Regions from separate parts of the Massilia putida genome, predicted to be linked through region 2. Evidence: riboswitches for the same ligand, from Rfam matches in the RefSeq annotation. Region 2 holds a riboswitch; the other holds the start of a gene.

Region 1 (11,756 bases), on a different replicon from region 2:
TCACGGTTCGGTACTGACAGTGTCGCCGGCAGGCGAACGTTTTGCCGCATGTGCCGGGACGACGCAATACGATGACTTCGCGGAAGGGATATCTGCGGTCCTTCCGCAAAAGCCTGTGCCCTTCCGTCGACCCTGGAGAGTCTAGCATGGGCAAAGCGGGCAGGACGCCACTGTGCCGGGTGGACGAACGCGACGATGCCTTGCTCGACGTGGCCAAACATCTGTTTTTCGAACGGGGATTCGCCCAAGTCAGCATCGAGTCGCTTGCGCGTGCTGCGGGCGTGGCCACACGGACGATTTATACGCAATTCGGTGGCAAACATGGCGTGCTGTGCAAGATCATCGATCGTGAACTCGAGCGCGACATCGCCTGTTCGGCCGAGTTGCGGGACAGGCACCAAGGCGTCGACATCACCTTGAGCACGATTGCGCTCCACCTGCTTCGCCAAACGCTTTCACCAGTGGCGCGCCGGTTGTACGCCGACGCCATGGCTGCGCGTGACATCCCCCTCGCGCAGAAAATCGATCCTGTTCATTGTGGTCCATGGCGACGGCACCTGGAGCACTACTTCGCCACGGCCGTATGGTCGGATCGGTTGTGCCTCGCATGCGGGCCGGAAGTGATGTCGGATATGTTTTTGGGATGTGTCATGGGCGCCCAGTCGAGAGCACTCAAGTCGGACCCGCCTTCCGTTTTTGACGAGGCAGAATTGAAGGCAATGGCGGACGGCGTAACGCGGAGGTTCCTGACTTCGGTGGCTACTCTGTAACAGAAACGATCGCCTGGAGGAAAATACTACTGCTGGAAATGCTGGCCTGGCGATATACCCATACTTATCTGCGCTTGGCGGCAGTGGCGTGAAGGCATCGAATACACGCTGCTGCGGCCGGCGTCAGCAAGTCTTCGTCCTGATACGCCAGGAATATGTTCATCCCCGGCAATTCCGTGTCGAGTTCGATCGGGCTCATGACCCCTCGCCGAAACAGCTCGTCCAGCGTCGTAAATGCCATCTCGCCCCAGGCACTCACGGCATTCAGCCTTTGTGCCAGTTGAAAATACAATGTAACCGACGAGCAATGCAGGACCTGTGTCGGCAACGGCACGTTGAGCTTGGAGAACAGCGTACGCATGAAACTGAACGCGTCGTCGGGCGCATCCATGACAAGCCATTCCAATCCTCCCAGTTCCTCGATGGTGTGGCGCGCGCGCGCGCGCGTACCGCCGATTGCCAGCCTGGACGCCGTGCTGTAGAGCTTGACCCATTTCAGGCCCGCTGGCCCGGTTTCGCCGTAATGGCTGACGATACCGAAGTCGAGCATGCCATCGCGCAGTCCGTCGATGATCTGCGACGGCCGCAATTCCAGCAGATGCAGGAGCGTCGACGGGCGCTGTTTGCGAAAAGTGCCGACCGCTTCCGCCACGATCGCGCCGCCGACCGGCGGCGACAATCCGATCGTTACCCGTCCGCTCTGGTCACCACGCAGGGCATCCACTTCTTCGTAGATCTTATCCACTTCCTTCTGGATAGCGCGCGACCGCTTCGCAATCATCGTGCCGTACGAATTGAGGGTCGCTCCCTTGGCAGCGCGGATGAGCAGGGGAACGCCAAGCTCGCGTTCGAGTTCGATGATCGACTTGCTGAGCGCCGGCTGGGTGACGTTCATCAACCGTGACGCTTCCTGGATACTGCCGGCCTTGGCGATCGCCACCAGCGCTTTCAACTGGTTCAACTTCATGAGTGCTCCGAACGGGAAACGCCTTTAAATATAACCAAATTTTATACCAGTGAAAACTTTTCCTTTGTTGGAAAAATGCAGCTGTCGTTTAATCGTCCTGTCATAAACGATTACGGAAACGACTTAACCAGGACAGGGGGACGGCAGTGGAAGCGCGGAAGATTCAACTGAAGGTGGGTACGCTGGCAGTGGTTTTGTACGCAGTACACGGGGCAGTGTGTGCGCAAGGTGTGTTTGAATCGTTCCTGCCCGGTTTTTATCCTGGCTTGATACCGAAGGCCGGCGATGCGTTCAAGGTTTACGGATCGGTTGACCTTTATCTCGACCGTCTCGATGCAGGTGGTACGACGGTAAACCGCATGCTCAGCGGCGGCACATGGACGTCGAAGCTCGGCTTCTACGGACGGGAAGAGCTGGGCGGTGGCACCGCAGTGTTCTTCGATCTCGAGGCGGGACTGAATGCGGATGACGGCACGCTGCAACAGGCGGGCACGCTGTTCAATCGCCAGTCCACGATCGCGATGACCAATCCGCGCTACGGTACGCTGCAGATGGGTAAGCAGTTTGGTGTCGGCCTGCAGTTGTACGTCGACCCGTTCCTCGGCAATGCGAAGATTTCGCCCTGGGCCTACCTGAGCGGTGCCGCCGATCTCGGCAAAGGGTCCAGCACGGTGGAATCCCGGGTCAACAAGTCGATCGTCTACATGTCGCCAACCATCGCGGGTCTCAGCACCCAGTGGCTGTATGCGGTCAAGACCGACCGGTCGCAGGGCGGACCTGCCACGCAAAACCGCGGCGTGAACCTGACCTGGGTGACCACACCGGGCGGCCATCGTCTGTACAGCGTGGCGTCGTTCAACCAGACCTGGTGCGATCCGAAATCCGGCGATCCCAGCCAGGTGACCTGTACCGATACCACGGTGCGCACCGATGCATCCGGGGCGGCGCTTGTCTATGACATGAGCAAATATGTGGTGTCCGCTTCCTACCAGCTGATCGCCCCGAAGCGCGTGGGAAATTACATGGCCCGCGTCAGCTCGCTGGGCGGTACGGCACGGCTCGGCGCCAACCTGTGGAAGCTGTCGGTCGTGTACCGCGATACCACGCAGAGCCGCAACCACGCCTTCGCCACCACCCTCGGCGACGAGTACTTCCTGTCGAGGCTCACAGCCCTGTATTTCCGCTATTCCCTGATCCGGAACGGCGCCAAATCCGCGATGACGATCGACTACGCGAGCGGGTCGCCGCTCCCGACTGCCGGCGCCAGGGTCTCCGATCTCGCGGTTGGCATGTACCACAACTTCTGACCGCGCAACACGCCGTTCAGCCTATCAACAACCCAACACAGGTTCATCATGAGTCACATCGAAAAAGCCAGGCAAATGGCGCCCGAATACACCACCATCCGCCAGTGGATCCACCGCCATCCGGAACTCGGATTCGAAGAACAGGAAACCAGCACGCTGGTCGCCGCCAAGCTGCGCGAACTGGGGTACGACGTGACCGAGGGCGTCGGCGGCACGGGCGTCGTCGCCACCCTCAAGCGCGGCAACTCGACGCGCAGCATCGGCCTGCGCGCCGACATGGACGCGTTACCCATCCGGGAAGCCCCGGGGCGTGCCTACTGCAGCGTCCATGACGGCAAGATGCACGCCTGCGGCCATGACGGCCATACGGCAACCTTGCTGTGCGGTGCGGATTACATCGCCAGGCATGCTGATTTCGACGGCACCGTGCACCTGATCTTCCAGCCGGCGGAGGAAACCCTGGATGGCGCCCGCAAGATGATCGAAGACGGCTTGTTCGAGCGCTTCCCGTGCGATACCGTTTATGCGATGCACAATGCGCCCGGGTTGCCGGTCGGCCAGGCGGTCTGCCTGGAAGGGCCCATCACCGCGTCGTCGGATCGCGCCACCGTGCGCATCCGCGGCAAGGGCGGCCACGGCGCCATGCCGCATCTGACCCGGGATCCGGTCCTGGCCGCGGCAGCCCTCGTGATGTCCCTGCAGTCCATCGTCGCACGCAACGTGTCGCCCGACGAGACGGCCGTCATCAGCGTGGGTGCCATCCACACGGGCGAGACCTTCAACGTGATTCCCGACGAAGCCGTCGTCAAACTCAATACACGTGCCTGCACGCCCGAGGTACGCAACCAGCTCGAAGAGCGGATCAACGGGGTCGTGGCGGGCGTGTGCGCCACCTATGAGGTGTCGTTCGAGATCGAATTCGAACACTGCATCGGGGTATTGGTCAATCATCCCGAGCCGACGGCGGTCTCGAGGAAAGTGCTGACCAAGCTGCTCGGCGAGCAGAACGTTATTACCGTCAAGCGCAAGGGCGGTCTCGGCAGCGAAGACTTCGCCACCATGGCCGAAGCGCGGCCGGGCTGCTATATCGCACTTGGCAACGGCGTCGGCACCTTCGGCGGGTGTTCGGTGCACAACCCCGGCTACGATTTCAACGACGAGATCATCCCGATCGGCGCCGGTTTCTGGGGCGCGCTTGTCGAGACTGTGCTCGCGCCGGCATAACGATACCCACGAGGAGATATCGACATGAGCACCCCCCACACCGGCCACCGCCGGATCACGATACTGCTGCTGATGTGCGTGGTCGTCATCAGTGCCTGCGACAAGCTGATCTTTTCATTCGCGGGGCCGGCGATCATCCGCGATCTCGCATTGACGCCAGTGCAGTTCGGATTCGCTGGCAGCGCATTCTTCTTCCTGTACTCGGTGTCCGGCATCGCGCTGGGCTTTCTCGCGAACCGGGTCAAGACCAGATGGATCCTGGTAGGCATGTCGGCGGTGTGGGCGACCTCGCAGTTCATCGTCAACTTCGCGTCCGGCTTTGCTTCGCTGGTGGTCAGCCGCCTGCTGCTGGGCATCGGCACCGGTCCGGCCACCGCGATCACCCAGCACGCCGGGTTCAAATGGGTCGCGCCGGGCGAACGGGTGAGGATCTCGTCGCTCCTCCAGATCAGCTTGGCCATCGGCGGGCTCTTGTCCGGCGCGGTGCTGCCGCTGGCCATCCTGAAATATGGCTGGCGACAGTCGTATGTCGCCCTTGGCGTCCTGAGCCTCGTCTGGATCGCGCTGTGGCTGGTCTTCGGCCGCGAAGGCCAGGTCGACGACCGCGCGCACGGCGCAGCAGGCAAGTCGGCCACGTACCGGCAGCTCCTGCTGAACCGAACCTTCATCACCGTGTCCCTCCTGGGCTTCATCGGGTACATGCCCAACGTGCTCGGATTCAGCTGGCTGGCCGTCTATCTGCAGCAGGGCGTGGGGCTTGCGCCGGGCACGATGGCCATCTACCTCACGACCCTGACGCTGGCCGTGATCGTACTGAGCTACATCGCGTCCTGGCTGGCGGAACGTGCGCTCAAGGCAGGGACATCGTTCCGGAAAGCGATGGTTGTCCCGCCGATGCTGGGGTGCGCGGTGGGCGCCGCCGCCTATTTTTCCATGCACCTGGCGCACCGCGACATGCGCGCCGTGCTGGCCCTGTATTTCATCGGTTCCCTGGCAATCAACCTGCTGCCGGTATTCGGCTACGCCATCGTGGCGCACATCGCGGCGCCGGAGAAGCGTGGGGCCATGCTCGCGATTCACAACGGCGTGGTGACCAGCGCAGGCATCGTCGCCCCGGCTGCGATTGGACTGCTCATCGCACGCTCGGGTGGCGACGTCAGCGCGGGCATGGAACTGTTCTTTGCCGTGTTTGGGATCGTTGCCTTTATCGGCAGCCTGATTGGGCTCGCGTGGATCCAGCCTGACGGCGCGGAAGCAAAGGAAAAGGTGTATGGCCGTCAGCGTATTTGATTTGTCCAAGGTCGGCATCGGGCCCTCGAGTTCACGCACGGTCTTCGCGGAACACCCAATGGCCCGAACTGTACCGGCATCATCCCGGCCGTGCTGCGCGACGATGACCGCCCCGTCCCGGGCGCGACCGATGACGGCATCGTCGACTTCCTTCTGACGGCCGGCGCCGTCGGTATGCTCTACAGCTGGGCGCCAGATTGGGCCAGGTCGGGAACGCGGCGGAGATGGGCATGGAACACCACCTGGGCCTGACCTGCGACCCCTTGGGCGGGCTCGTGCAGACGTCGCGTGGCGGCCTGGCCGTCAATATCGTCGAGTGTTGACACATCTTCGCGACCGCCCGGTGCGGCCGCATCAGGTTCTACTATCGCGGCTCGACGCCGCCATCGTATCGGGAGAGACTGTCCGCCAGGCGGAACAGCGCCGAAGGAGCAACCGCCCCGGAAACTCTCAGGCAAAAGGACCGGTACCGATGCTGAACACTCTGAAGAGCTGCCCGGCCGACGTCGCCGGGTACACCGCAGGAGCAAGTGCAGGCCTTTACAACGGCCCGCGTGAATCTCTCAGGTCCAAAACAGAGGGGGTGTCACTGCGCAGGTGCGCAATGATCGACCTTTGACGATCGGGAGTTATCCTCATGAGAACCATCACCATCATCGGCGGCGGCATCACCGGTGTCACCACTGCCTATGCGCTCGCGAAGCGCGGCTACGCCGTCACCCTGCTGGAACGGCACCCCTATGCAGCGATGGAAACATCGTACGCCAACGGCGGCCAGTTGTCCGCTTCGAATGCGGAAGTCTGGAACCACACCTCCACCGTGCTCAAGGGATTGAAGTGGATGCTGAAGAACGATGCGCCGCTGCTCGTCAATCCCAAACCGAGCTGGCACAAGCTGTCGTGGTTCGCCGAATTCGTCGCCGCCATGCCGCGCTACCGCGACAACACGATCGTCACCGCCAGGCTGGCGGTCGCCGCGCGCGAGCACCTGTTCCGATGGGCTGCGGACGAACGCATCGACTTCGACCACAAGCGCGAAGGCATCCTGCACATCTATCGCGACCGCGCCGGATTCGACCACGCCTGGCAGGTATCGAAGCTGCTGGCACAAGGCGGACTGCCGCGGCGCGCCGTCACGCCGCCTGAAATGCGTGCGATCGAGCCCACGCTGGCCGGCACGTACTACGGTGGCTTTTACACCGAGAGCGATAGTACCGGCGACATCCACAAGTTTACCTTCGGTCTCGCGTCAGCCGCCCAGCGCCTCGGCGTGAAGATGCGATTCGGGTGCAGGGTGATCGATCTCGCTGCCACCGCGCATGGTGCCGAGGTCGATGTGCTGCAAGATGGTGCCAACGATAAGGTGCTCTGCGATGCGGTGGTGATCTGCGCCGGGACGGCGAGTCGCGACCTGGCCGCCCGCGTGGGCGACCGTGTCAATGTGTATCCGGTAAAGGGCTATTCGATTACGGTCAACCTTACGGATGACGCCAGCCGGGCCGCTGCTCCCAATGTCAGTCTGCTCGACGATGCCACCAAGCTGGTGACAAGCCGGCTTGGCGTGGGGCGCTTTCGTGTTGCCGGGACGGCCGAGTTCAATGGTTTTAATCGCGATATCCGAGCCGACCGCATTGCGCCGCTGATTGACTGGGTAAGGCAATGCTTCCCCGGCGTGAGCACACGCAGCGTCGTACCATGGGCCGGATTGCGGCCAATGATGCCTGACCTGATGCCGCGCGTCGGCCGCGGCAAGCGTCCGTCGGTCCTCTACAATACCGGGCATGGGCATCTAGGTTGGACACTGTCGGCAGCGACCGCGGAGATGACGGCCGACCTCATGGCAGGCATGTTGCCGACCTGATGCGGTCGGACGAGAAAAGGATATTAATCATATATATGTTTATTGACAGCGTGCGACCCGTCTGGATACACTTCGGGATCGCTCATCCAGACGGAGACATTCATGAATGCACTGCTTCACCCGGCCAGCCAGACAACTGACGCAGACCGCGCGCTGCTACGCGATAGTCTGCGCAATATGCTGGCCGAGCATTGGCCGGCCGACCGCGCACTGGACCACGCCGCCGATCCGGCGGCTGTCGCGGCGATCACGCTGCGGCTCGGATCGCTCGGCGTGCTCGCGCTGGGCGGCGAGCAAGGTTATGGCGGCTTGCGCGAAGTACTGGTTGCGATGGAAGAACTGGGGCGCGCGGCCTGTCCGGCGCCCGTCACGGCCGCCGTGGTTGCCAACATGCTGCTGGGGCGTGGCGCCGACGCTGAAGTCGATGCCCTGCTGGACGCTGTGGAAGCCGGCAAAGCCAGGCTGGGCCTGGCGCTGGGCGCCGACGATGGCGACGCACGTGCCGGTCGCGCCGTGCTGCGCGACGCAAGCCTGCAAGGCGAGCTGGCCTTCGCGGAAGGCGCGGCCGGGGCCACGCACCTGCTGGTCCGAGCCGAACGTGCCGACGGGACACCGGTGATCGCGATCGTCGAGGCCGACGCGGCCGGGGTTACCGTGGTATCGACACCCGGCCTGTCAGTCCCACCGCTCGCGCAGCTGCACTTCGACAACGCGCCCGCAACAGTTGTGGAGGTGACTTCCGCGGCGTTGGATGAGGCGGGTCTCGTCGTGCGTTTGAGCCTGCTGGCCCGTGCATTGGGCGCAGCAGGCAGGGGGTTCGATCTGGTCCTGCAACACGCACGCGAGCGCAAGCAGTTCGGTCAACCGATCGGCCGCTTCCAGGCGGTACAGCACAAGCTGGCGGATTGCCTGACCCGGCTGGATGGCGCGCGGCTGACACTGGACAATGCGGCCGCCAGCCGCGACCGCGGCGGCAGCGATTGGCGCTATTACGCATCCGCTGCGCTGGCGTTTTCCGGTCCGGCGCTGCGCCAGGTATCGCTGGAGACGCATCATGTCTTTGCCGCGATCGGATATGCCGAGGAACACGAAGCGCCGCGCCATTTCCGCCGGACGCATGGGGATCTCGTGCGTTGCGGCGGCGTGCAACGCGCACGTGCGGAGCTGGCGCAATGGCTCCTCCGTGACGGCACGCCGTTGCCCGAATACGATCTGGGCGAGGTCGGCAATGCTTTCCGGCAGGAGGTACGGGCGTGGATCGCAGACAACTGGACCACGGACCGCAAGCTCGTGCAGCAAGAGCTGCCGCCCGAGAAGCGTGGCTACGACCCGGAGTACGCGCGGCGCCTGGGCGAGCAGGGCTGGAATACGCTGAGCTGGCCCAAGGAGTACGGCGGACAGGCCCGCACGCCGTTCGAGCAACTGGCGTTCATCGAGGAATGCCAGCTGGCGGGTGCCCCGAACAGCCGTGGCGGTATCCAGGCCCATGCGCTGATGACCTATGGCACGCAACAGCAGAAGGACGAATTCCTGCCGCGTATCGCGCGCGGCGAGATCACATTCTGCCTTGGCTACAGCGAGCCGGAAGCGGGTTCCGACCTGGTGGCGCTGAAGACCACCGCCGTGCGCGATGGCGACGAATGGGTCATCAACGGCCAGAAGTTGTGGACCACCGGTGCCGAGTATGCCGATTACATGTGGCTGGCCGCGCGCACCGATCCGGATGCGAAACCGAAGCATGCCGGAATCAGCGTGTTCATCGTGCCCATGAATACACCCGGCATCACGATCCGACCGTCGATGGCCATGTATGGGCATACGTTCTGCACCGAGTTCCTCGACAACGTCCGGGTTCCGGCCACCGCCCTGGTCGGCGAAGTCAACCAGGGCTGGGCGATCCTGACCGCGGCACTGGCGACCGAGCGTATCGTGATGGGCGGCTTCGTCGCGGCGGCGCGTGCCGCCTTCGAGCAGGTCGTCGCGGCGCTGCGTGCGGCGGGTACGATCGATCCGGTTGCGGCCGACCGGATCGGCACGCTGGCCGCGGAAATCGAAGCGGCGCGCCAACTGCTGACGCGCAGCGTCGCGATGGCCGAGCAAGGCCAGGTCGCGACCTGGGAAGCGGCGATGAGCAAGGTGTTCAGCGGCGAGTTGATGCAGCGCCTGGGTGAAGCCGCGCTGGATATGCTCGGCACGGGAGCGACGCTCAGCCAGGGCGCGCTCGGCGCCATCACGGATGGGCGCCTGGAGCATATGCTGCGCCATTCGATCATGATCGTGGTCGGCGGCGGCACCAATGAAATCCAGCGCACCCTGATCGCGCAGCGAGGGCTCGATCTTCCCCGCTGAGGGCGAAGCGCATCAGCGAACACTTCTATTCCTCCATTTGCCGCCAAGCCTCTTCGGGACCTGGCGGCTTTTTTTTGGCCCGCCGTCAGTGCGACGAAACCGACGCGCCGAGGCAATCGGGTTTGCAGGATGGACGCAGAGCGGCGCGGCGACTGTGCGGACGTACCGTGGGCTTGGTTGGGTGTTGCGGACAGCGCGTATCCAGGATGCAGCAGGGAAGGGAAGACTGTTGCGTTCGATGGGCGAAACTGCCCGGAGGGGCCGGAGGGCGGCCCGGGCGGGCTTGCTGCAGGGTTACGCGGCGCCAGCGCGGTCCAGGCGGAACAGGCGCGCTGCGTTGCCGCCGACAATCGCGGCTTTTTCTTCCTCGCTGATGTCGATGCCGTCGAACAGCTTGCCCAGCACGTCACGCGAATTCGGGAAGGTGCCTTCCATATGCGGATAGTCGGACGCCCAGAGCAACGCCTGCGTGCCGGTGACGTGGCGCGCCATGATCCCCGCGCGGTCGAACTGGAAGGAGCAGGCGATCTGGTCACGGATGATCTGGCTCGGCGCACGTTTGAGCTTCGGGCGCACATAGAAATCGTGGGCGCGCGCCACTTCATCCATGCGCTCGCCGAGGGCGCCCAGCCACGAGGCGCCTGACTCGATCGCGACCACCTTCGCTTCGGGGTTGCGGTCCAGCACGCCTCCGGCGATCAGCAGGCTGAACGTGTCCATCGCGTCGCTGATCTGGCGCGTATAGTTGAAGATGGCGGCACCCGGACCACGCTCGACGACGACGTCAGCCAGACCGGTACCCGTATGATAGATCAGGGGAATGCGCGCGGCCGCAGCGAAGGCGAAGATCGGATCCCATTCCTCGCTGTTATAGCGCGGCACGTCCTTCGGTGTCACGACGGGCAGCATCGCGGCGGTGTAGCCCAGCGCGGCGATGCGCTTGAACTCGTTGAGTGTTTCCGACAGCTTGCCCACAGGCAGTACGGCGGTCGGCACGAATGCGTCGCGGTGGCCTTCCACGTGGGCAATGCACCAGTCGTTGTAGATCTGGGCGGTGGCCAGTTCGATTTCCCAGTCGGGGATGTTGTACAGCATCAGGGCGAGATTGGGGAACAGGACTTCAGCGTCGATGCCGTCGAGTTCCATGTCCTTGCGGCGCAATACCAGGTCGTTCGAACCGTGGCGCGGCGAACCGGAGAAGCCGTCGCCCAGCTGGAGCTTCAGAAGGACGGTGTCGCCCATCTTGACCATGAAGGTCTTCTCCTGCTTGTCCGTACGCAGCGCCAGGTGGTGCATCGACGCAGGCAGTTTCTCGAGATAGATCTTGGCGGGCTCGCTGATGTGGGAATCGGCGCTGAATACAAAACGTGACATGAGGGTCTCCTGTTGGTGTCATCCCCGGATGTGAGGTTGCCGGAATATTCTCACATACCTATAAATGAATGTAAAGATATATATGATTATGCGCGGGCGGCGGCACAGCGGCCGGCTGCCGCCACGCCGCTCAGCGCACCTCGTACGTGCGAGGCTGCTTCGCCAATTCGGCCACGTCGGCCTGTTCCGGCAGGTTGTATCCCAGCTGGCAGTACTTGAGCGCATTCGAGATCGCCGTCGTGCGCGGCAGGTCGAGCGATTCCCAGATCGCCCGCACCGTGCCCTGGATGACGGCGGTGGGTTTGGTGGCGATCTTGGCGGCCAGGGTGTGGGCCCGCTCCCAGAGGGTATCCAGCGACGTGACTTCGCTCACCAGGCCGATACGCAGCGCGGTCGCCGCGCTGATGCGTTCGTCGTTGCCGAGCAGGGCGATGCGCAATACTTCCTGCAGCGGGAGCCGGCGCGCGAGGCCGATCGGTTCGACGGCGCAGACCATCCCGTAGGAAACGTGCGGATCGAAGAATTGCGCATCGTCGGAACAGATGACGATGTCGCTTTCGTTGAGCCAGTAGAATGCCCCGGCACAGCACAGGCCGTGCACCGCCGTCACCACG
Region 2 (11,756 bases):
GTATCACCTGCTGAACGACGAAGTCATGCTGTTCAAGGCCGGCGAAGAGAAGGCCGACGGCGCCTACGAGATCATCAAGGGCATCGACAATCCGCGCCTCGCGGAGATGTTCCCGCTCGAGATGGAACAGCTCAAGATGGAAGTGGAGCTGGTGCACGGCGCCTCGCATCCGTTCGACCTCGAACGCTTCCTGTCGGGCGTGCAGACCCCCGTCTTCTTCGGCTCCGCCATCAACAACTTCGGCGTGCGCGAGATCCTGTCGGCGCTGATCGACTGGGCCCCGGCCCCGCGCGAGCGCGACGCGACCGTGCGCGCCGTGCGTCCGGACGAGCAGCCGTTCTCTGGCTTCGTCTTCAAGATCCAGGCGAACATGGACCCGGCCCACCGCGACCGCATCGCGTTCCTGCGCGTGTGCTCGGGACGTTTCGAGAAGGGCATGAAGGTCAAGCACCTGCGCCTGGGCCGCGAAGTGAAGCTGTCGTCCGTCGTGACGTTCATGGCGTCGAGCCGCGAACAGGTGGAAGAGGCCTACGCGGGCGACATCATCGGCATGCCGAACCACGGCAACATGCAGATCGGCGACAGCTTTTCGGAAGGCGAGATGCTGACGTTCACCGGCATCCCGTACTTCGCGCCGGAACTGTTCCGCACGGTGCGCATCCGCAATCCGCTCAAGACCAAGCAGCTGCACAAAGGCTTGCAGCAGCTGGGCGAAGAGGGCGCCGTGCAGGTGTTCAAGCCGGTGATGGGCAGCGACCTGATTCTCGGCGCCGTCGGCGTGCTGCAGTTCGAGGTGGTGGCGAGCCGCCTGCTCAACGAATACGGCGTCGACGCCGTGTTCGAGGGCGCGAGCATCAGCAGCGCGCGCTGGGTGTCGAGCGACGACAAGAAGGCGTTGTCCGACTTCGAGACGCAGCTGGCGCACAACGTCGCCTACGATGCGGCCGGCAATATGGCCTATCTCGCCACGTCGGGCGTCAACCTGCGCCTGACGCAGGAGCGCTGGCCGAAGCTGCAGTTCCACGCGACGCGCGAGCACGCCGCGAAGCTGGATTAAGGTATCGGCATGCATGGTGGGCTCGGGGAGCCCACCCTACGGCGTCAATCGAATCGTGGGGTGGGCATTTGCGCCCGGGGCTCAATGAAACGTGCCTGCCGGACGCACCCGTTCACCCCCGCGGCTTGACGACCAGCGCTTCGACGATACTCCCCACGTAACACACTACGAACACGATTTCGGCCAACATGACGCTGACTGGCGTCGGCGCGCCCGCGAGCTGCGCCTCGATCGCCGCCGGATCGGCCGCCATCTTGCCGCTCAACAGCTGGTCCGCCACGGCATTCGCCTCGTCGAGCGCGAAATTGAAATACAGGATCGCCGCCACGACGGCCGGCACCAGGAACAGCAGGGCGCGCCTGCGCCGTCCCAGGTAGTACTGGCCCACGCCGGGAAACACCAGGGCCGACAGCAACGCGCCCACGTTCTTACGTCTCATCCAATCTCCTGTCACGGTTGCGGGGTTGACCCATCACAAGGGACAACCTCTCGGTGGGCGTACATTCACTTAATGCACGCCGGAAATATAGCTCAGCCAGGAGGAGACCATGACAGCAGCTTTCCCCCTCGATCCGCTTCACCGGAGCACGTCCTAGCATGCTGGCCCGCCTGCGCATCGGCCCCAAACTGCTGCTGGCGCCCGCTGTCGTGCTGGTGCTGCTCGTGCTCCTGTCTGCGGGCAGCTATTACGCGATGGTACGCCAGAACGCCTCGCTCGACAGCATCGTCCAGCGCCGCGCGGCGAATATGCGCGCCGCCGCCGACCTCTCGGCGTCGGCCCGCAGCGCGCACGCCCAGGCCTATCAGGTGCTGACCTGGATCAGCGGCAGCTTTCCCCGTGTCCGCGTCGACCCGCTCGCGCTCGACCTGCACGCCCGGCATGCCGCCGTCGACCGCGGCCTCGCCCAACTGGCGCGCCAGACGGCCGACAGTCCCGACGAGCAGCGCGACATCGACCAGGCGCGCGCCGCGTGGGCGCAATACGTGCCGGCCGTGCGCGACGTGATCGAGATCGCCCGCATCGACCAGTCGATCAGCGCCAACGCCATGGTCAAGGCCGAGCGCGCGTTCGCCGTCGTTGCGCAGCGCCTGACGGCACTGGCGCGGCGTGAGCAGGCGCTGTCCGAGCAGGCCTCGAGGAATGCGGCCGACGACGTCCACCTGATCGCGATCCTGATGCCGGTGGTGATCGTGTCCTCGATCGCGGCATCGCTGGCGATCACGATGGCGGTGCGGCGCGCGCTGCTGGCCGACATCGGCGCGATCAGCGCGGCCGCCAGCGGCCTGGCGAGCGGCGACCTGACGATCCAGGCGCGGATCGGCGGCGACGACGAGATCGCCCAGGCGGCGCGGTTGCTCAACACCGGCATCCGCGGCTTGAACGGCCAGTTGCGCAACGTGCTGGACTCGGCCCGCTCGATCGGCGCGGCGTCGCGCGAAATCACGCTGGGCCGCGCCGACATGCCGCCGCGCACGCACGTGCGCGAGGCGCTGGAACGCACGACGGCATCGATGCAGGCGCTGGCGGCGACCCTCGGCGAGGGCGCCGCCGGCGCGCGCGCGGCCGACGCGCTGGCCGCGCGCGCAGGCAGCGCGGCGGAAGCGGGCAGCGGGACGGTGCACCGCGTCGCGGCGACGATGGCGCAGGTGCGCCGCGCCGCTGTGCGCATGGAGCGCATCGGTGCCGCGCTCGAGGGCACGCTGGCGCGCGCCGGCGGCGTCGCGCAAGATCCGGACGGCGGTGCGCGGGACGCGCGCCTGCTCGCACGGCGTGCCTCCCACGCCGCGCGCGAGGCGCGCACGCTCGCGCGCGAGACGGTGGCGGCCATCGACGACGGCGGTGCCTGCGTCGTCGACGCGGGCGCCGCGATGGCCGGCTTGGCGGGCGCGGTGGAGGAGATGGCGCGCATCGTCGACGGCATCGACAGCGCAAGCGGCGAACGGGCGCGCGACCTGGCCGGCGCCGCGCAGGCGATCGTGCGCATGGACGAGCTCACGCAGCAGGGTTCGCGCATGGTGGAAGAGGCGGCGCTGGCCGCGCGCTCGCTGCAGCAGCAAGCCCTTGGCCTCGCGCGCGCGGTGGCCGCGTTCCGTCTCGACGAAGCGGTGCACCGCACAAACGACGCGGCCCCGCCGGGAACGCATGCGCTGCGTCCGGGCAGGGCCGGGAGGCCTTACCTCCGGCTGGCGTCCAGCCGGGGCAAGAACCGCTGATGACTCGCAGGGCGGGCGGCTGTGCCGTCCACGCGTTCACCATGCGCTGGCTGGACGCGTGGACAGCGGAGCTGTCCGCCCTACTTTACCCGTCGTGTTCGATCTTACTCGTAGTCTTCGATCGGCGCGCAGCCGCAGAAGAGGTTACGATCGCCATACGCATTGTCCGCGCGGCCGACCGGCGGCCAGTACTTCTTCTTGCGCAGCGACGGCACCGGGAAGGCGGCCACTTCGCGCGAATAGGTGTGCTGCCAGTCGTCCGCAGTGACGACTTCCGCCGTGTGCGGCGCGCCCTTCAGCGGATTGTCCATGCGGTCGTACTCGCCGCGCTCCACCTTCACGATCTCGGCGTGGATGCAGATCATCGCTTCGATGAAGCGGTCCAGTTCCGCCTTCGATTCCGACTCGGTCGGCTCGATCATCAAGGTGCCCGGCACCGGGAAGCTCATCGTCGGGGCGTGGAAGCCGAAGTCCATCAGGCGTTTCGCCACGTCTTCGTTGCTGATGCCGGTGGCATCCTGCAGCGGGCGCAGGTCGATGATGCACTCGTGCGCGACGAGGCCGTCGTGGCCCGTGTACAGCACCGGATAGTGCGGGGCCAGGCGGCGCGCGATGTAGTTGGCGTTCAGGATCGCCGTTTCCGTCGCCGCGGTGAGACCCTCCGCGCCCATCATCGCGATGTACATCCACGAGATCGGCAGGATCGACGCCGAGCCGTACGGCGCCGAGCTGACGGCGCCGATGCCTTGCTCGTCACGCTGGTAGCCCGTCGACGCCTGGTTCGGCAGGAACGGCACGAGGTGCTCGGCCACGGCCACCGGGCCGACGCCAGGACCGCCGCCGCCGTGCGGAATGCAGAACGTCTTGTGCAGGTTCAGGTGGCTGACGTCGCCGCCGAACAGGCCTGGGCCTGCCACGCCGACCAGCGCGTTCATGTTGGCGCCGTCGACATACACCTGGCCGCCGTGCGCATGCACGATCTCGCACAGTTCCTTGATGCCTTCCTCGAACACGCCGTGCGTGGACGGGTAAGTGACCATCACGCAGGCCAGATTGGCGCTGTGCTCTTCGGCCTTTTTCTTGAGGTCCGCGAGGTCCACGTTGCCGTTGGCGTCGCACGCCGTCACGACGACCTTCATGCCCACCATGTTCGCGGACGCCGGATTGGTGCCGTGCGCCGACGACGGGATCAGGCAGATGTTGCGATGGCCTTCGCCGCGCGACTGGTGGTATTTCTGGATGATCAGCAGACCCGCGTACTCGCCCTGCGAACCGGCGTTCGGCTGCAGCGACACGCCCGCATAACCCGTCACGGCGCACAGCATTGCTTCCAGCTGGGCGATCATCTCGCGGTAGCCGACCGTCTGGTCGTCGGGCGCGAACGGGTGGATGTTCGAGAACTCCGGCCACGTCACCGGGATCATCTCGGACGTCGCGTTCAGCTTCATCGTGCAGGAGCCGAGCGGGATCATCGTGCGGTCGAGGGCCAGGTCCTTGTCGGCCAGCGCGCGCAGGTAGCGCAGCATCTCGTGCTCGGCGTGGTAGCGGTTGAACGTCGGGTGCGTCAGGTAGGCGCTCGTGCGGGCCAGCGCGGACGGATACGCATCCGCCGCGTCGTTGTCCAGCGCGTCGAAGTCCACGTCGGCGCCGCCGAAGATTTTTACCAGCAGCGCGATGTCGTCGCGGGTGATCGTCTCGTCCAGCGAGATGCCCACGTGGCGCGCATCGATGCGGCGCAGGTTGATGCCGTTGTCGTTGGCCACGCGGTGGATCTCGTCGGCATTGTCGGCGATGACGGTCAGCGTGTCGAAGTAGGTCTCGTTCGCCAACTGGAAGCCCAGGCCCTTCAGCGCGGTGGCCAGGATGCCGGTGTAGCGGTGCACGCGGCGGGCGATTCCAGCCAGGCCTTGCGGGCCGTGGTAGACGGCGTACATCGAGGCCATCACGGCCAGCAGCACCTGCGCGGTGCAGATGTTCGACGTCGCCTTTTCGCGGCGGATATGCTGTTCGCGCGTCTGCAGCGCGAGGCGGAAGGCCGGGTTGCCCTGGGCGTCGATGGTGACGCCGGCCAGGCGGCCCGCCATGCTGCGCTTGTATTCGTCGCGCGTGGCCAGGTAGCCCGCGTGCGGGCCGCCGAAGCCGAGCGGCACGCCGAAGCGCTGGCTGTTGCCGACGACGACGTCCGCACCCCATTCGCCCGGCGGCGTGAGCACGGCCAGCGACAGCAGGTCGGCCGCGACGACGACCATCGCGCCCGCGGCATGCAGCTTCTCGACGGCCGCGCGGTAATCGCGCACGTCGCCGTTCACGCCCGGGTATTGCAGCAGCACGCCAAAGCAGGTTTCGGACAGGTTCCCGATGTCGGCGGCTGCGATGGTGCGCACCTCGACGCCGATCGGCACGGCGCGCGTCTGCACGACTTCCAGGGTCTGCGGCAGCACGTCGTCGGCGACGTAGAACACTTTGGAGGACGATTTGCCCACGCGCTGGATCAGCGTCATCGCTTCGGCGGCGGCCGTGCCTTCGTCCAGCATCGACGCGTTGGCGATGCCCATGCCGGTCAGGTCGGTGATCACCTGCTGGAAGTTCAGGATGGCTTCCAGGCGGCCCTGCGAGATCTCCGGCTGGTACGGCGTGTACGCCGTGTACCAGGCCGGGTTTTCGAAGATGTTGCGCAGGATGACGGGCGGCGTGTGCGTGCCGTAGTAGCCCTGGCCGATCAGCGACTTCATGACCTTGTTCTGCGACGCGATGCCTTTGAGCTTCGCGAGCGCGGCCTGCTCGGGCAGCGGCTCGAAGAACTGGCCCAGGTCCAGCTTGTCCTTGCGGCGGATGTTGGCGGGAACGACGGCGTCGATCAGCTCGGCGCGCGTGGCGTAGCCGAGCGCGGACAGCATGGCCGCCTGTTCGGATGCGGACGGGCCGATGTGGCGCGGGATGAAGCCATCGCGTGCTTCGAGTTGGGTCAGGCTGGTGCGGGTCATGATAAGGACGAGAAAAAGATTCGGCGAGAAGGGCTACTTCAGGCCGTCATTCCCGCGCAAGCGGGAATCCATGCTGAGTGGCCGAAGGTGGCTCAGTATGGGTTCCCGCTTGCGCGGGAACGACGTAGATGAGGCGCACGGGTGAGCATCAACCTTCGGTGGTCTTGCCGTAGGCAGCCGCGTCGAGCAGGTTGTTGACGGCGGACGGATCCGAAGGCTTCAGCTTGAACAGCCAGGCGGCATACGCATCCGCGTTGATCGAGTCCGGCGCGTCCGCGGTCGCCTGGTTCACGGCGGTCACGGTGCCGGACACCGGCGCGTAGATGTCGCTGGCGGCCTTGACGGATTCCACGACGGCGGCGTCATCGCCGGCCGTGAAGGTCTTGCCGACCTGCGGCAGTTCGACGAACACGATGTCGCCCAGGGCGTCCTGCGCATATTCGGTGATGCCCACGGTCAGGGTGCCGTCGGCCTCCTGGCGGACCCACTCGTGGGACTCGGTGTACTTCAGGTCGGCTGGGATGTTCATGTGCGTAACTCCGTAGTGATGGATGGTGCGGTAAGTATAAGTGTTTGTTCAGGAAGCGAGGATCTTGCCGTTACGCACGAACGGCAGTTTGACGACGGACGCGGCCAGTTTCTTGTCGCGGATTTCCACGTGGACGGTATCGCCGATCGCCACGTCCAGCGGCACGCGCGCCAGCGCGATCGCCTGCTGCATCGACGGGCTGAACGTACCGCTCGTGATCTCGCCGGCATTGCCCGATGCGGCCACGACCTTCTGGTGGGCGCGTAGGATGCCGCCTTTTTCGCGCAGGATCAGGCCGACGAAGTTCTGCTTCTGGCCGGCTTGCTGCAGGGCGGACTTGCCGATGAAGTCGCGTTCCGACACGAGGTCGACGGTCCAGGCGAGGCCCGCGTCCAGCGGGGACACGTTGTCGTCCATGTCCTGGCCGTACAGATTCATGCCCGCTTCCAGGCGCAGCGTGTCGCGCGCGCCCAGGCCGGCCGGTTTGACGCCGGCGGCGGCGAGGGCGTTCCACAAGGCCTCGACCTGGCTGGCCGGCACGCCGATCTCGAAGCCGTCTTCGCCCGTGTAGCCGGTGCGCGCGACCATCAGTTCGCCGAACGGCGTGCCTTCCACGACGACGGCGTTGAAGGGCTTCAGGCCCTCCGACGGCGCCTGCGTCTGCGGCACGACCTGCCAGACTTTCGCGCGGGCGTTCGGACCCTGCACGGCGACGAGGGCGATGCCATCATCGCTCAGGTCGGCGCGGCGCGGGGTGATGGTCAGGCCGCTGCCCGTGGCGTCGTTCTGCTGGCGGATCCAGGCGATGTCCTTCTCGGCCGTGCCCGCGTTCACGACGAGGCGGAACCAGTCTTCGGCGAAGTAATAGACGATCAGGTCGTCGATGACGCCGCCCTGGGGATTGAGCATGCACGAGTACAAGGCCTTGCCCGGCGCCTGCAGCTTGTCGACGTTATTGGCCAGCAGGCCGCGCAGGAAGGCGCGCACGTTGGCGCCGCGCACGTCGACCACGCACATGTGCGACACGTCGAACATGCCGGCATCGCCACGCACGGCATGGTGTTCTTCGATCTGGGAGCCGTAGTTGACGGGCATGTCCCAGCCGCCGAAGTCGACCATCTTGGCGCCGAGGGCGCGGTGTACGGAATTGAGCGGGGTCGCTTTGAGCGTCATGGGTGGATCCTCGGCAGAAAATGGGGTCGCGCACGCGGCGATCCGCATGCTCTCACACCCCTCTGTCCTCGGTACCTGAGAGATAGCGGCGCGTCGTGTCGCATCGCCTGCCCCTTCGGTGGGCCGTGAAGGCCGCTCTCCAGAGTTGGTCCGCCGCGCTTATCGCGCAGCAGCCCCCGACCGGTCCGGTTGCCTGAGAGTTTTTGGGTGATGCCCCTTCGGCGGCAGCCTGTGCTGCGCTCTCCCGATCAAGACTGCGAAGTCTATGCGAGTGGTGCCGGGAAGTCAATCTGGAGAGGGCGGCGGGCGAGGGCGACCGGCGAGGGTGCGCACTATTGCAGCGCGGCCACATGGCCCTGCGGACGTGTTTTGTTACACTTGCTCTACGACCCTTGCGACAGAAGAGACCACTATGAGCGAAGATCAAGCAAAACAGAAGGAAGGGTACTTTACCCTGTCCGGCGACGTGAACAGCGACATGGTGCATCGCGTCTTCGAAGCGGTGGCCAGCATGAACGAGGACGGCATCGAGACCGCGCACATCCTCCTGCAATCGAACGGCGGCTATGTCAGCGACGGCCTGTGCCTGTATAACTTCCTGGCCAATGCGCCCGTCAACTGCGTCATGTACAACGGCGGCGCCGTCGCATCGATCGCGGTGATCCTGTTCCTGGCGGGCAAGCAGCGCTATGCGAGCGAGACGGCGCGCTTCATGATCCACAAATCGCATGCGACGGCGTCGCCGGGTTCGCGTCCGGATGCGCTCAACATCATCGTCGAAGGCTTGCGCGCCGACGATGCGCGCACGGAATCGATCCTGCGCAAGCACATCGAGCTGACGCCGGAGCAGTGGGGGATCCACCAGTACGGCGACCTGCACCTGAACGCGCGCGACGCCAAGGTGGCAGGGATGATCGACGACATCGTCGACTTCGCGCCGCCCAAGGGCTCGTACCTGCGCAACATCTGATTCGCCGTCTCGCGCCGCCCGTCCGCACGGGCGGCGTTCGTGCGTTCCACAAACACAGACAGAGCCTGTAGCGGTTGTCCCGCTTCAGGCTCTTTCCGTACTTCCTGTGTCGTTACCGTGTATGACCGAACCCGGAAATCGGATCGGTCCGGCGTGCGCCGCGATCAGCGCTTGTTGTCGTTCTTGTGGCTTTGACGGCCAGCCTCGGCGTGCTGCTCCGGGGTGCCGCCGCGGGTGCCGCCCGAGCCGCCCGAGCGCGAGCCCGAGCCGGAACCCGACTGCTTGTTGCCGTCGTTTTTGTGGCTTTGCTGGCCAGCCTTGACGTGTTGTTCGTGGGAGCCGCCCTGGTTGCCCGAGCGCGAAGAATTTTTGTTCGCAGCCATGATCATTCCTTTCTGATAGTGGAGATGTCGTGCTTACCGATGTGCCGCCGAACATTGACATTCGGTAGCGATTTCGGTAATGCAATGATGCGAGCGCGGCAATTGATCGGGTATCGGATCACCCCTTGTACTGTTGTAGGACAAGGCGCATTTCGAAAGCAATAATCTTCTCCGTATGCACGGAATTCGCATATTCTTATTCGCTGGCAACCGTTATCTTGCGGTGCAGCATAGCGTTTTATGTCGCAAGACTGGCTCTTCAATAGCATAAGCATTTTTATCTCGGCGCTGCGCGACCCGCTGGGCATATCGATTTCTGTTGCCACTTGGAAATAATGTGCCACAATATGGATGCCTCCGCTTTTATCGCCACCATGTCATCCAGCCAAGACCAGACGCCGGCCGCCCGCAAGGCCGCGTCGCCGCAACAGGCGACGCTGGATGCGCTCGCCGGTATCGCGGCCGACCACGTCAAGGAGCAGCTGACCGCGATGACGGCCCGGATGGCCGCGGCGCTGGGCGACGTCGGCCAGCAGCAGGGCGATCCGCAGGACGTGTACCGCCGCGTCAAGTCGGCCCGCCTGCTCAAGGACAACGCCTACGCCTTTTTCCACCTGGCGTCGGGCGCGATCGAGCTGGCCTTGCGCCGCGAACTCGACCGCCTGTTGCCACAGGCCGCATCCAAGCGCCCGTCGGCCGCCGCGCTGAGTCTCGTCCCGTTGGACGAAATGGACAGCCGGCTCGCATTGGGGGCGCTGGCCCGGCCGTTCGACATCGCCCATTCCGACGCCCTCGCGACCCTGGCCGTGCGCCTCGGCATGCTGCTCGGACGCGGCGTGCTGCGTGCCGACGGCAATCCTTTCCGTCCCGAAGTCTTCCTCGGCGCCATCGAAGAAGCATGGCGCGAGTTCGAGCCGGAGACCGATGCCCACGGCCTCATCCTGACCCTGCTGCGCCCCGACGTCGTGTTCGATTTCGGGCCGCTGCTCGAGTCCCTCATCGCCGCCCTGCGCAAGGGCGGCCAGCCGGGTTCCGTCGATGCCTACCGCATCCAGAAGACGGACGACGCGGCCGCCGCGAAAGCGGCCCGCGCCGGCCAGCGCGCAGCCCTCGCCGATCGATTGCGCAAGCTGTTCGGCGACGATGGCGGCGAGGATGGCGTGCCGCTGATTCCGGATCTGCCCGACCTGCCGTCCAGCGCCGGCGGCTGGCGGCCCAGCGGCGCCGGCGCGTTTGCGGCGGGGCAGGCAGGGCAGGCGGGTCGGGCGGCGTCCGGCGCCCGGCCGGCGTCCGGATTCGCCGCGCCGTCCGGCATCCCTGCACAGCCCGCGGCAGGCTTCGCGCCGGCCGCTTCCGACATCCCCCAGTCCGGTTGGTCCGCCGCCCTGCGCGGGGCGCTGGCGCAGAACCACGGCGCGGCGCCGCTGCTGGATTTGCTGGCACGCATCGAGCCGGTCCTGGCGCAGGAACCGCAGGCGGCCGCATCCGGCGCGCAGGCGCCCGATGTGTTCTATCTGCCGCGTTTCAAGCAGAGCCTGCCCCAGGGCAGCTTGCCGCGCGGCGACGAGCGCACGCTGGACCTGCTGTCGCGCGTCTTCGAGACCGTGCTGCTGGACGACAGCATTCCGCCGCGTACGCGCGCGCTGCTGCAGTTGCTGCAAGTGCCTGTGCTCAAGGCGGCGCTGCTCGACAAGAATTTCTTCTTCGAGGAAGCGCACCCGGCACGCCGGCTCGTCGACCTGATGTCGCGCGTCGGCTGGGACCAGCGCCAGAACGCGAACGACCCGCTGTTCCAGGCCATGCAGCGCAGCGTCGCGCGCGCGGGCGAGGCCAAGCCGGATGCGTTCGCCAGCGCCGTCGCCGAACTGGAGGCCGGCATCGCGGCCGACGAGTCCGCACAGGAAGCGGCGCTGGCCGCTCCGGTCGCCACGGCCATCAAGCAGGAACGGCACCAGGTGGCGGCACGCCAGGCGCGCGACGCCGTCGCGCTGCGCGTGCAGGCCGGGGGCGTCGTCGACGTCGTCAGCGGCTTCCTCGAACAGCGCTGGACGACGGTGCTGACGTTCGCCCACACGATCGAGGATGCGCGCCCGGGCGCCGTCGGCAACGCCACCCGCGCCATGGACGATCTGATCTGGAGCGTCAAGCCCAAGGCCACGCAGGAACAGCGCAAGGCCTTGATCGCCCGGCTGCCGCGCCTGCTCGCGACGCTGAATAAATGGCTCGACGCCATCAAATGGCAGGACGCGGAGCGCCTGCAATTCTTCGCCCGCCTGGCCGAATACCATGCGGCGATCGTGCGTGCGCCCATCGAGCTGTCGCCCGAACGCCAGCTGGAACTGGCCACCCTCGCGGCCCAGCAGGACGCGCTGCGCCGGGTCGAGCTGGAAAATGCCGCAGCCGAACAGGCCGCGGCGCGGGCGGCGGCGGTGTCGGCCGTCGACGG

Evidence for each region. A riboswitch is a leader RNA that binds a small molecule or an ion and turns the genes downstream of it on or off. The one in region 2 is predicted to bind glycine.
Region 1: another riboswitch for glycine. It lies ahead of BVG12_RS01280 (D-amino acid dehydrogenase); the one in region 2 lies ahead of gcvT (glycine cleavage system aminomethyltransferase GcvT).

The regions. Positions count from the first base shown of each region.
Region 1 is NZ_CP019037.1:192,696-204,451, forward strand. It holds gene BVG12_RS01250 (TetR/AcrR family transcriptional regulator) at 147-770, shown strand; gene BVG12_RS01255 (LysR family transcriptional regulator) at 835-1,737, opposite strand; gene BVG12_RS01260 (porin) at 1,884-3,044, shown strand; gene BVG12_RS01265 (M20 aminoacylase family protein) at 3,093-4,268, shown strand; gene BVG12_RS01270 (MFS transporter) at 4,293-5,558, shown strand; partial or broken gene BVG12_RS34910 (L-serine ammonia-lyase, iron-sulfur-dependent, subunit alpha) at 5,634-5,881, shown strand; glycine riboswitch at 5,941-6,034, shown strand; gene BVG12_RS01280 (D-amino acid dehydrogenase) at 6,196-7,419, shown strand; gene BVG12_RS01285 (acyl-CoA dehydrogenase family protein) at 7,522-9,768, shown strand; gene BVG12_RS01290 (amidohydrolase family protein) at 10,063-11,142, opposite strand; gene BVG12_RS01295 (enoyl-CoA hydratase/isomerase family protein) at 11,273-11,756, opposite strand, start outside.
Region 2 is NZ_CP019038.1:1,408,329-1,420,084, reverse strand. It holds gene BVG12_RS08565 (peptide chain release factor 3) at 1-1,057, shown strand, start outside; gene BVG12_RS08560 (hypothetical protein) at 1,170-1,496, opposite strand; gene BVG12_RS08555 (MCP four helix bundle domain-containing protein) at 1,655-3,271, shown strand; gene gcvP (aminomethyl-transferring glycine dehydrogenase) at 3,376-6,255, opposite strand; gene gcvH (glycine cleavage system protein GcvH) at 6,404-6,784, opposite strand; gene gcvT (glycine cleavage system aminomethyltransferase GcvT) at 6,833-7,957, opposite strand; glycine riboswitch at 8,010-8,110, opposite strand; glycine riboswitch at 8,129-8,214, opposite strand; gene BVG12_RS08535 (ATP-dependent Clp protease proteolytic subunit) at 8,370-8,927, shown strand; gene BVG12_RS08530 (hypothetical protein) at 9,092-9,310, opposite strand; gene BVG12_RS08525 (DUF1631 family protein) at 9,685-11,756, shown strand, end outside.